Linked DNA regions of Polyangium mundeleinium. Each later gene encodes a partner of the first gene's protein in a complex. Links are inferred from orthologs where the notes say so. Each region holds a gene or a part of one and is shown in the gene's direction. Other genes may lie near its edges. The genes, in order: tsaD and tsaB.

What was found.
Region 2: the proteins of tsaD (region 1) and tsaB are in contact, whole or in part, in a solved structure (PDB 4WQ4), measured with the Escherichia coli proteins. The link is inferred for Polyangium mundeleinium from one-to-one orthologs.

What each region holds. Positions count from the first base shown.
Region 1 is NZ_JAQNDO010000001.1:8,736,863-8,742,999, forward strand. The notes cover bases 1,145-4,048. They hold tsaD (tRNA (adenosine(37)-N6)-threonylcarbamoyltransferase complex transferase subunit TsaD), read left to right. Parts: upstream 1,145-2,014; coding sequence 2,015-3,082; downstream 3,083-4,048. Other genes in these bases: POL67_RS34560 (PAS domain S-box protein), read right to left, coding at 1,145-1,375; POL67_RS34565 (hypothetical protein), read left to right, coding at 1,452-2,027; POL67_RS34575 (hypothetical protein), read left to right, coding at 3,095-3,304; POL67_RS34580 (nucleotidyltransferase domain-containing protein), read left to right, coding at 3,291-3,767; POL67_RS34585 (hypothetical protein), read left to right, coding at 3,835-4,048. In the rest of the region: more of POL67_RS34560, read right to left, coding at 1-1,144; more of POL67_RS34585, read left to right, coding at 4,049-4,674; POL67_RS34590 (YkgJ family cysteine cluster protein), read right to left, coding at 4,682-5,461; POL67_RS53815 (LNS2 domain-containing protein), read right to left, coding at 5,458-6,137.
Region 2 is NZ_JAQNDO010000001.1:2,315,482-2,321,599, forward strand. Bases 1,392-4,276 are described here. They hold tsaB (tRNA (adenosine(37)-N6)-threonylcarbamoyltransferase complex dimerization subunit type 1 TsaB), read left to right. Parts: upstream 1,392-2,421; coding sequence 2,422-3,132; downstream 3,133-4,276. Other genes in these bases: POL67_RS09350 (hypothetical protein), read right to left, coding at 1,392-2,271; POL67_RS09360 (Crp/Fnr family transcriptional regulator), read left to right, coding at 3,149-3,832; POL67_RS09365 (tetratricopeptide repeat protein), read left to right, coding at 4,113-4,276. Outside these bases: POL67_RS09345 (trypsin-like peptidase domain-containing protein), read right to left, coding at 1-665; more of POL67_RS09350, read right to left, coding at 1,183-1,391; more of POL67_RS09365, read left to right, coding at 4,277-4,970; POL67_RS09370 (helix-turn-helix domain-containing protein), read left to right, coding at 5,044-5,487; DNA repair protein RecO, read left to right, coding at 5,484-6,118. UniProt on the Escherichia coli protein: Required for the formation of a threonylcarbamoyl group on adenosine at position 37 (t(6)A37) in tRNAs that read codons beginning with adenine.

The sequences.
Region 1 (6,137 bases):
GCACGCCCGTGAGGTCGACGATCAAGAACCGCGCCTGCAGATCGACCACGCTCCCGAGCGCGGCATCCATCATCTCGGCGGCGCGACCGCTGTCGACGACGCCGATCACGGGCAAACACAAAACGCCCTCCTGCACCTCCAGGATCGGGGTCGAGAGCTCCCGGATCGACGCGGCCTGCCGCTCGATGACCGCGAGTTTGTCACGTAGCTCCGCCTCGGTGCCCTTGCGCTCGGTGATGTCCACGATCGCGGCGGCGAGCCGCACGAGCTCCCCGCTCTCGTTCCAGAGCGATTGAAAGGTGCTGGCCACCCACAGATACGAGCCGTCCCCGCGGAGGAGCCGGCTTTCGAAGGAGGTCTCTTCCTTGCGCGACGCGAGGTGCTCGGCGAAGAACAGCCTCGCGCGTTCGCGGTCCTCCGGGTGGACGAACGCCGTCCACTCGCGGAGCGTCTTCGGGGCCGCCTCCGCCGTGATGCCGAGCAGCCGCGTGAGCCCGTCGGACACGTAGATCGGCTGCGTGGGATCACCCGGGTTCTTCGAATCCTGCGGCACGTAATCCCAAAGGCCATTCTTCGAGCCTCGCATGAGCAGCTCGAACCGCGCGAGGCTCTCCTCGGCCCGCGCGCGCTCGTGCTCGATCTCGGTCCGGTCGAGGGCGATGCTGAGGACCCCACGCACACGCCCCTCCTCGTCGGCGAGCGGCGCGTTGTGCCATTCGCACACGACCGTACGGCCGTCCTTCGTGATGTTCTCGATCGCGCCAACGCGCCCCGAGGGGACCCGGCCTTCGCGGACCGCGAACCCCGCATCGAGGACGGTCTCGCGCTGCGGCTCGGCCACGATGAGGTCCACGAGCCGGAGGCCGAGCACCTCGTTCCGGGTGTAGCCGAAGATGCGCTCGGCGCCCGAGCTCCACTCGACGACCCCGCGGCCGACCTCGGTCTCGATCATCGCGACGGGCGCCCTGCGCAGGTAGGCCTCCAGGCGCCGCGCGGCGGTGACGGTGGCGCGCCGCGGCTGCTCGATGGAGCGCGCGCAGCAGAACACGAGCCCCCGCTCGAAGACCACGCGCATGGTCCATTCGAGCCACTTGTACGTGTCGTCCGCGCAACGGAAGCGCGTCTCCTGCACGATCGCGCCCTGGGCCTCGACGGAGATGCGCGAGGTGCGCCGGGTCGGATCCCGGTCCTCGGGGTGCAAACGGTCTTCGAGCCGCATGCCTTCGAGGGCTTCGAGCGAGAAGCCCGTGACGCGCTCCCAGGCCCCGTTCGGCTGGTAGATCCGGTTGTCGGAGTCGAGGACACAGAACAAGGCCGGGGCCTTTTCGAAAAACTCCCGCGGATCGATCCTGGGGCCTTGGGCTTGGGTTTCCATCGAAGGGTGGGCAGTCTACCAAGGGCGCGCGGAGAGGGGTGGCGGGAGAGGGGGGGCGAGGGCACAATCCGCGCCGATGCACACGGGCCGACCGAGGAAGATCGGAAAACGGGCACGACGTGGGCCCCTTTTCGCGCAAATCCTCGTCGCTGGGGCGGTCCTCGCAGGATGCAACGACGTCGCTCGTTTCTCCACGGACGCGCAGCATGCGTACTGCGGCGCCATCACGCTCGGCAGCCCGTTCCGCGAGGGGCTCAGCCCTCGCGTGCAGATGCGCCTGACGCTCGACGCGACGCGGCTCGACGGCGACGACGCGCCGGGGAGGCTCTGGACCTTCGAGGCGGCGACCGAGACGAGGCCCGAGCGGCGGCTCCTCGACGGCGCCGAGCTGCGCCCGATCCGGCCGCTCGCGCACGATCCGCTCTCGCAGTTCGAGATGGGCGAGGGCCGGGTGCGCAACACGCTCTTCGCGGTCTCGCCGAGCGAGCCCCTGGCCGAGGGGATGCTCGCGTTCCTGTCCTTGCGCTCGGACGGGGGCGTGGAGGTGCGCCTCGTGCGCGCGGGCTCGGAGGATGCGGAGGCGGACGAGGGACGGCGGCCCATCTTCGGGATGTTTTCGCTGGTGCGCCGGGAGGGCCAATGCGGGTTCTAGGGATCGAGACGTCGTGCGACGAGACGGCCGCCGCCGTGGTGACGGAGGAGGGCGTGGTGCTCTCGGACGTCGTACGCAGCCAGGTCGAGGCGCACGCGCCCTACGGCGGCGTGGTGCCGGAGATCGCCTCGCGCGACCACGCGCGCGCCATCGTGCCGGTGATCCGCGAGGCGCTCGCGCGGGCCGAGATGAAGCCGGGCGACGTCGACGGGATCGCGGTCACGTCGCGGCCGGGCCTGCTCGGCGCGCTGCTCGTGGGTCTCTCGGCGGCGAAGGGACTGTCGTTCACGACGGGCAAGCCGATCGTCGGGGTGGATCACCTCGTCGGGCACCTGCTCGCGGTGTTTTTGCGGCGGGGCGAGGCCGAAGCGGAGGCGCCGGTGCCGTCGTACCCGTTCATCGCGCTCCTGGCCTCGGGCGGGCACACGGCGCTCTACCGCGTGGACGCGCCGCGGCTTTCGGCGATCCGCGAGCTCGGGGCGACGCGCGACGACGCTGCGGGCGAGGCGTTCGACAAGACGGCGAAGCTGCTCGGGCTCGGGTATCCGGGTGGCCCGGTGGTGGATCGGCTGGCGGCCACGGGGGATGCGTCCCGGGCGAAGGACGTGGTGCCGCGGCCTTTGGCGCATCGCGAGAGCCTGGAGTTCAGCTTCTCGGGGGTGAAGTCGGCGGTGATGCGCCACGTGGCGACGCTGGGCAAGGCGCCCGAGGGGCAAGAGCTGGCCGACCTCTGCGCGGCGTTCCAGGCGTCGGTCGTGGGGACGCTCGTGGACAAGGCCGTGCGCGCGGCGAAGGTGGAGGGCGTGCCGCGGATCGTGCTCGCGGGCGGCGTCGCGGCGAACCGGGGGCTCCGCGCGCGGATGGCGGAAGCGTGCGCGCGGCAGAAGATCGCGCTCTTCGTGCCGTCGTTCGCGAGCTGCACGGACAATGCGGCGATGATCGCGTACGCGGGCGCGCTGCGGCTCGCGGCCGGGGAGACGGACGACCTCGCGCTGGAGCCGTCGACCAAGACGGCGCTGCCGCGCGTCACGCGGAAGGGGGCGGGGCTGCGGTGAGGGGCCTCCCCTGTGCCCCGCGCCCGTGATACCCTCGACCTCGTGTTCGAGACACCGCAACACCTCGTAGGAGCGGATCAGGATCCCTACGACGCCGACGGGATCGACCGCTCGCTCATCCGCTGGATGCTCAGCCTGTCGCCGACCGAGCGCCTCGCGGTGGCGCAGGACTCGATCGACCTCGTCGAGAGCGTCCGCCCGCTGCCCGATGGCGCTGGCTGACATCCTCCGCACGCTCCTCCACCATCGGGTGGATTTCGTCGTCGTCGGAGGCATGGCCGCCGTGATGCAAGGCGCGCCCGTGCACACGTTCGACATCGACATCGTTTATTCTCGCGCGGAGGACAACGTGGCGCGTCTGCTCGCCGCGTTGCGAGACCTCGACGCCGTCTTTCGCACGGATCCTCGAAAGCTCGTCCCCAACGAGTCCCACCTTCGCTCCACCGGGCACAAGCTCCTTTCGACGCGCCACGGCGTGCTCGACGTCCTCGGGACCATCGAGGAGGACACCTCCTACGAGGACCTCCTGCAGGATGCTTTGTGGCTGGAAGTCGCCGGCGCGCCGATCCGCGTCCTTTCTCTCGAACGCCTCATCCAGATCAAAGAGAAGCTCACGCGCCCGAAGGACCGCGCCATGCTCCTCGTGCTGAAAGCGACCCTCGAAGAGAAACGTCGCCCGCAATGAGCCGTCGGCCCGTGATGCCGGTGACGCCCATTGCTCCCCGCCGCGGGCCCATGCACATTGCTCTGCCGTGCCCACGCCTTCCCGCCTTCGCTCCGCCCTCCCCCTCTCCCTGATCGCGGCGCTCCTCCTCGCCGCCTGCCACAAATCCGACCCTGGCCCTTCCCAGCCGGTCGCGGGAGACGAAGCCGCCGCGGACACCGCTGCCGGCTCTGTCTCCCTCGAGCTTCGCAACGAGCCGGTCGACGCCGTCGCCGAGAAGCTCGCGTCCGCCGCTGGCAAACCCATCGCCATCGACGCCGACGCCCAGGCCGTCGCCCATTGCGCGCGGATCACGCTCTTCACCGGCGGCCCCGTGCCCCTTCCGAATGCGATCCGCCTCCTCCGCGAGGCCCTCGATCCGGCCGGGCTCTCGCTCATCGAAAGCGAGGCCGGCGGGCTCGTCGTGCGCCGCATCCCCGACAAACCCCTGCCCGCGACCTGCGCAGGGAGCGTGGGCGCGCAGGCCGCGCCGTCCGAGAGTGCCCATCCGCCGTCGGAGGCGTCCGCGGAGAAATTCGCGGCGGGCGTGCGAAAGATTTCCGAGACCGAGTACGAGCTCACGCAAGCGTCGGCCGATCTCCTGAGGGACGATCAGACCGGGCTGGTTCGATCGGCCCGTTTCGTTCCGGCGCAGAAGGACGGAAAGATCGTAGGCGTGAAGCTCTTTGGCATGCGCCCGAGCAGTGTGCTCGCGACGCTCGGGCTCCAGAATGGCGATCTCGTGCTCGACCTCGGGGGATACGCGCTCACGGGCCCCGACCTCGCGCTCGAAGCTTATGCGAAGCTCAAGGGCGCGAAGAAGGTCGAGATGACGATCGAGCGGCGCGGGGCCACGCAAAAATTCGTCTATCGCGTCGTCGAGAAATGAGCGCCCCTCAGGCGCCGTCCTCTTCCATCACGCGGAGCAGCGCCCAGAACATCGCCTCGCCGTCCCGCTCGCGTTCGACCGTCTTTCCGTGCACACGCGCCCATTCGAGCGCGAGCGGCAGCGGGATGCCCGCCTGCCGTTTGCCCGTGAGCTCCCCCGTCACCTTCGTCAGCACGTCGCCCATCGGCGACGGCCGCGGCGCAATCTCGATCCCCGGGTCGAGCGCCTCGCACAACGCCGGATCCGTCACCGCGTTGTATTCGCGGCACGCGATCGGCCGCTCCTCGTAAATGCTGCACAGGTCGCCTTCGAGGAACGGGCAATCGATCCGGAGCTCGTAATACCGCCGGCTCACGTCGTCCCACGCCGCCGAGGACGTCGTCTCCTTCGAAACCAGCGAGGACCGCCCCTTCGGCGCCCGCGGATCCACGAGCCCCACCTGTTCGAGCCGCGCGATCGCCCGGACGAACCGCTCGCGCACCTCCGCGCGGCGCGGCTCCGGCATCACGGCCACGACCTCACCGAGCCGCCGCGCTTCGATGGGCGAGGCCGGCACGAGCTGGCGGCAGCAATGGGTGCAGCCCTTCTGGCAGGAGATCTCCTTGCCCTGCGCCCGTACGTGCGCCGTCGAGATGGCCAGGATCGACGCCGAGAGCGACCGCGCGAGCGGCAAGAGCTCGGGCACCTGCGTGCGCCCGACCCGCACCTTGCATTCGATCTCGTGCTCCTCGCCGAGCACGTGCAGGTGCACCTTCGCGTCCTCGTACGCCTTGCGCGGGCTCTTCACGGACACACCGCCGGCAGCTCGCCGAGCGAAGGCAAGAGCGTTCGATAGTCGTCGTGCTTCACCCCGCCCCGCGCGTCGTCGGCGAGCTTGTAATAAAACGTCCGCGGGATCCCGGAGCTCCAGTACGCGTCCACGTCGCTCGGCATGTTCCCGAACGCGAGCTCGGGCAAGAGCCCCGTCGCCGTCTTCAGCAGGCTGAGCTCGCCCGATTTGAACGAAGCGGCAGCCCCGCCCATGCGCCCCGTGGCCGTCACCGAGGTGTGCACGATTCCCGGCGGAAACCCGCGCAGCCTGAGCCATTCGCGCGTCCGCGGTTCGAGCCAGTGCGGCCGCGCCGTCAGGTAAAACATGAAAAACCCTCGGCCCGAGAGCGCCCGCATCACGTCCACCGCGCCCGGGTGCGTCTGGGAATGGTTCCCCGTGAGCACGTCCCCGACGAGCGCCTCTTCCTTTTCGGTCAACGTGCCGTCGATGTCCGTCACCACGATCCGCGCGCCGGCCGGCAGCACTTCGAGGAACAAGTCCACGCTCGTCCCATCGCCCGCGACCACCAATTTGATCCGGTGCCGCCCCACGCCGAGCGGGCCGCCGGGCAGCACCTGCGCGAGATTCACGAAGATCTGCCCGCCCCCATCCGCGACGCCGACCACCGCCGGGTGCGAGCCCTCGTCCTCGG
Region 2 (6,118 bases), 6.4 Mb from region 1 along the record:
ATCGGGATCGCAAAACCGATGCCCTGCCCGCGCGCATGGATGACCGTGCTCACGCCGACGACGCGGCCGCGCCCATCGAAGACCGGGCCGCCGCTCGAACCAGGGTTGATGCTCGCGTCGGTCTGGATGAGGTGGTCGAACGGCCCGAGCCCGAGGACGCGCTCCTTCGCGCTCACGATGCCCAAGGTGACCGTGTGCCGCAGGCCGAACGGGCTTCCGATGGCCACGAGGTAGTCGCCCACGCGGAGCGCCTCGCTCGTCCCGAACTGCGCAACCGCAAGGCCCGTCGCGCCGCGCAGCGCGAGCAGCGCCACGTCGAGCTTCTCATCCTCACCGAGCACCGAAGCTTCGAGCTCGCGCCCGTCAGAGAGCTGCACGCGCACGCGCTCGGCGCCGTGCACCACGTGGGCGTTCGTCACGACGAGCCCGTCGGTGCTCACGATGAAGCCCGATCCCACCGCCCGCTCGATCGCACGTGACGTCCCGCCCGCGCGCACGCGCTGCGGATCCCCCCGCTCCTCGGCCCCACGTGTGGCCGCGATGCTCACCACGGTCGGCCGCACATGCTCGACGAGCGCCGAGATGTCGAGCGCGACGCCCGCCTCTCCCGGCGGAGCCGGGGGCAACGCCGCCGCCGCCATGGGCGTGATGGCGCGGTCGTTCATGGTCGCATCAGCGCGGTTGCTGCAAGCCGGGACCCCGTGAGCCAGGGCCAGGCCAAGCGTGAAGGCCAGCGCGGAGGACGTCATGGACGGCACGTAAAGCCGTCCCCTTGGGTCGCAAGCGAGCCTCTGCCCATGGGTCTCCTCGCAGGTCGTCGCGCCGGGGCGCTGCCCCGGGCCCCGCGGGGGCTGTTCGCCCCTCGACCCGAACCAGGCACGGCCTGGCCCGTTGGAAGAACTGCGCAACGCGCAGTTCTTCCAACGGGCCGGTGGCAAGACCATGGAGGTGGGTTCCAAGCTGGCGACGGGCACGTTGCCGGTTGAAACGTCAGCGCTGCGGTCTTGGTGGGCAGGGTCGTTGCCGGTCTTGACCCTGGCTGTTCGATGAACTGCGCATCGCGCAGTTCATCGACCCCGAGTCCAGCGCTTGCGCTGGTCCGGGTCCAGGGGTGGACAACCCCTGGTCGGGGCCCGGGGTGAAACCCCGGCTCCGCGCCTCCGCGCGGCGGAGACGGTGCGGTCAGAGCTCGACGCGTAGGAACTGGACGGTGATCTCGACGTGACGCCCGCTCGTTTGCGTGAAGGAGGCCACGCCGCGCTTGCCTTCCCAGCGGTGGGCGAGGCCGAAGGCGCCGGCGCCGCTCGGATCTTCTGGTGCTTCTGTGTCGCTGAGCTCGACGGAGAGCCGGAGGATCTGCTTGCCTGCGGTGACGGCTCCGCCTTGCAGCGCGAAGGTCCCGCCGCGGAGGAGGGCCATGGTGTTCTTGGCGGCCTTGAGCAGGTGCGCGGGCGGGTTGGGCGCGAGCGGCTCGACGCCGGTGATCTTGCCCTCCTCGCTGATGATCATGGCCACCTCGACCGACCCGCCGCTGCCGACGGGCAGCTTCCCCCATGCCGCGTCCGAGCCGCTGGCCATCGGCAGGGCGCGTGTGAAGGCTCGCCCCAGGTCGCGGACCGACGACGCCCCCTCTGCGCCGAACGAGCCCCCGCCTCCCGGAGACGATCCCCCCGGGGGATTTTTGTCTTCGGAGCTGGGGGATGTGTTTTCGGATACGGGGGGCGTCGTTTTGGTGCGGGGGGATGTGTTTTGGGATACGGGGGATCGCTTGCCGGAGCTGGGGGATCGCTCGTCGGAGCTGGGGGATCGTTCGTCGGAGGGGGGGACTGGCTCTTCGGAGGGGGGGACTCGCTCCTCCGGATCCTTTTTCGGCTCCTTCGGCTCCTTCGGCTTGGGCGGATCGGCCTTCGGCTTGGGCGGATCGGCCTTCGGCTTCGGCGGGTCGACCTTGGGTGGGGCCGGCGGCGGCGGCTCGACGGGCTCGCTCGGGGCGGCTGCGGGCGGCTCGCTCGGGGCGGCGGGTGCGGGTGCGGGCGGCGGCGGTTCGACGGGTGCGCCGCCCACCTCGCTGCCTGTCACGTCCACCTCGTGCAGCTCGCCGCCGATCGGCGCGGCCGTCGTCCCGGCCCAGGTATCAGCCGGGGGAGCCAGCTCCTCGGGGGCGCCCTCCTTCCGCAGCCCGGCGGCGGCGATCAGCGACGCGTGCGCCAGGATCGACACGATGACCGCCCCCTGCATCACCCACGTCGTGCTGGATCCGTCGCGTGCCATCCCGGTTGTCCTCGCGCCTTCGCGCTCGTAGTGTCCGTCGGGCAGGACAACGCCCGCGCGCCCACGTTCCCCGGTTCCGGTTCTTGGTTCTCGCTTGGGGGCTCTGCTTGGACAAGCCGAGCTAGGCCCCCAAACCCCCTCCAGGTTACCATGAGGCTCCTCGCCATCTCCACCTCCACGCCTCGCGGCAGCGCGGCCGTCTTCGACGGTGACAAGCTCCTCGGCGCGTCCGTCTACACGGACCTCGCAGGCCACGCCGAGCGCATCTTCCTCGCCGCCGCCGAGGCCCTCGCCGCGGCCGGCGTCTCCGCGGCGTCGATCGAGGCCTTCGCCTGTGACATCGGCCCTGGCTCGTTCACGGGCGTCCGGGTCGGCGTCGCCGCGGCGAAGGGCATGGCCATCGGCCAGGGCGCGCCGCTCGCCGGCGTCGGTTCGCTCGAAGCCATGGCCGCGGACGCCTTCGCGAGCGGCCGGGCCGGGCCTCACGACGTTGTCGTCGCCGCCCTCGACGCGAAGAAGCAGGAGCTCTTCCTCGCCGCCTTCGACGCGCACGGCGCCGTCTGCTGGGCCCCGCGCCACGTGCCCCGCGCCGACGTGGCCGCGCTCGTGCTTGCCGGCCCGGGTGCTTCCCTTCCGCCGGGCGGGCTCCTCCGTGTTGTCGGCGAGGTCGCGGCCGAGGATCCGGGGCTCGAAGCCTTCGTCCTCCGATCCCCCGGGACCGACCTGCCCGACGCTGCGGCCGTGGGGCGCGTCGCGCTCGGCCGGCTCGTGGCCGGCGGTGACTTCGACGCCGAGCATGTCGAGCCGCTTTACGTCCGTCCGCCCGACGCGAAGCCGATGGCATCGGGCGGGCCCAGCTAGGTAGACTCGCCACCGGATGGACCTACTCGACGAAGATCCCGAGGCCGCCGAGGCGGCGCGTGTGCTCATCGCGCGCTTCGGCAAGAGCTTCCAGCCCGGCGAGGTGATCTACCGGGAGGGCGAGCCCGGCACGGAGGCGTATCTGCTCGAGGAGGGCCGCGTGCGCCTCATCAAGAAGGTGCGCGGCGCCGAGCGCAGCTTGATGGTGCTCAAGCCTGGCGACCTCTTCGGCGAGTCGGCCCTGCTGCCTGGCGCCGAGCGCTCCTCCACCGCGGTCGCGCTCTCGTCCGGCCTCGCGCTCGCGATCGACCAGGCGACGCTGCAGAACTTGCTCGAGCACAACGCGGGCATCGCCTCGCGCATAGTCAAGCAGCTCGTGCGACGGCTGCGGGATGCCGAGGATCAGATCGAGCTCATCATGCTCACGGACGTGCAGTCGAAGATCGTCAGCGCGCTCCTCAAGCTCGCGCAGCAGACGCGCGAGCCGGGGGGCAACAACGCGCTCTTCTCGGTCTCGCCGATGGAGCTCGCGACGCGCGTGGGCCTCGACGTCGACACCGTGAAGCGCAGCGTGCAGAAGCTCCGGGAGGGCCAGTACATCCGCGTCGCCGACGAGCGACTCGAGGTCCCGGACATCGAGGGCCTGCGAAAGCTCTACGGCCTGCTCGGTCAGAAGGACGAAGTCGCGAACGAGGCGTGATTTTGCGCTCGTCCGTCCGAATGTTTCGCCTCAAAGCAACGCGAAATCTTCCCGCATAACACGCCTTGTGTCCCCCACGCCACCCTTTCCAGGTGTAGGTGTGTTTCTTTGTTCCGGTGCGTGGGGGCGGGCGTCTTTTGCGGGTTGACGCTTCTTCCAGCCTGGGTTACCCAAGTTTTCCCGGGCGACTGGCCCGGATTTGGGCCTCGGGCAGAGCCCAGGGGCGGATCGGGAGAGTCCTTCTTCGACGAAACAAGGGCATCTCGATCAGTAAGGACGCATGATCCAGGGGCAAACGGGCAAGAAAACGGGCGTTTGGTCGCGCAGGATGCGTGGCCCTGCGGCGCTCGCTTGCTCGGTCTTGTTCCCTGTGCTGCTCACGTTCGCGCCGGCGTGCAGCGGCGCGCAGGAGCGTGTGGACGGCGTCGACGCGAAGGCGCGTGCCGAGTACGACCTCGGGCGGGAGGCGTTCGAGGGAGGACGGCTGCGCGAGGCGCTCGGCCATGCGCAGGCCTCGCTCCGGATCGACGAGACGAACCCCGACGCGCACTACCTCTCCACCGTCATTCTTTTGGCATTCTGTGCGTCGGACGAGACGTCGACGGATTGCCGTTTCGAGGCGGCGGAGCGCCACGCGCGCGCCGCGCTCGAGTCTGCGCCCGAGATGCGCGACGCGAAGAACGCGCTCGGCGTCATTCTCGTGCATCGGAAAAAGTACGACGAAGCTGTGGCCGTCCTCAAGCCGCTGGCCGAGGACATTCTTTATGCTTCCCCCGAGCAGGCGTGGGGAAATCTTGGCTGGGCATATCTTTCGCGTGGGAGCCTCGACGAGGCGATCGACGCGCTTCGGCGGTCTCTCGCGGCGCAGCCGCTGTTTTGTGTAGGGAACTACCGGCTCGGGCTGGCGTACGAGAAAAAAGGCGAGCTTGCGCTTGCGCGAGAGGCCTTTACGAAAGCGCTCGAGACAGATAAACCTCAGTGTCGGAACCTCCAGGAGGGGTTCGCCGCCCGCGCTCGCGTGGCGGGGAAACTCGGGCAGCAAGATCTCGCCCGGGAAGATCTCGAACGATGCCGCGATGTGGCCCCGGCGACAGTGGCCGGGAAGCGTTGCGCTGCGGAACTCGGATCGTTGCAATGAGTCTTTGCGCGGCTTGTTTGAAACGTGCAAAAGGGAGTCAATCGAATCGATTGAATGAACGGGTGAAGTAGGGATGGAGTCGATCGGCCGCTACCTGAGACATGCCCGTGAGACGAGGGCAATGAGCGTGGAGGAAGTCTCCCGCGCCACCCGCATTCCCGTCCCCTCGATCGAGCGAATCGAGGCGGATCATTTCGATGATTTGCCAGGTGAAGTGTTCGTCCGGGGGTTCCTGCGCGCCTACGCGCGGGCCGTCTCCCTCCCCGTGGAAGAGGTGCTCGCGCGTTATACCGCGAGCCGCCGCGTCGCCGTGGTCACTCCACTTCCCATTGCCTCCCCCGCTGGAGGTTCGCAGGGCAAACGCTTCGGCGTGGCGATGGCCTTCGTCCTCCTGCTGATCCTGTTCACGCTGGCCCTGAGCATCGTCATGCGGCCGCGCGGGCACGATATGCCCCCTGAATTGTCGCAGGTGGGGGACTCGCAGGGCGTATCCTCGAGCCCTATGCTCGGGGCGTGACCGAGCCAAGCGGGCGTCGCCGGGGCCGGAGCGCCCTCCTCAAAAAGATTCTGCGCACCGAAGCGCTGCTCGTCCGGCGGGTCCCCGTGGGCGAGGCCGATCTCATCGTCACGCTTTTCACGGAGGCGCGGGGAATCGTTTCGGCTGTGGCGCGATCGGCCCGTCGATCGAACAAGCGTCTCGTCGCGCTGGAGCCGATGCACCTGCTTCGCGTGACCCTCGAAGAGCGCGAGCAAAAAGACCTGGCCGTGCTCGGCGAGGCCGCAATCGCGCACCCGCGCATGCACCTCGTCGCTGCGCTCGATCGTCTGGAAGCCGCAGGCAGAGCGCTGCGCTGGGTCCGATCGGTCGCGCCGCCGGGCACACGCGAGCCGGGGCTTTTCGCCACCGTAAACGAACTGCTCGACGCGCTCGACACACCCGCGTCCACGCGCTCGCCCGAAGCAGAGCTCGCGACATCAGGCTTGCGTTTGCTCTCGGATATGGGCTTCGGCCTGGTGCTCGATCGATGCGTGCGGTGCAGCCGCGTTTGCCCGGCAGAGGCGCCCGCGTGTCTGGATGCGCTCGCCGGCGGGCTCGTCTGTCGTGCTTGCGGCGGAGCGCGACTCGTGCTGCGGGCGGACCTCCGCGC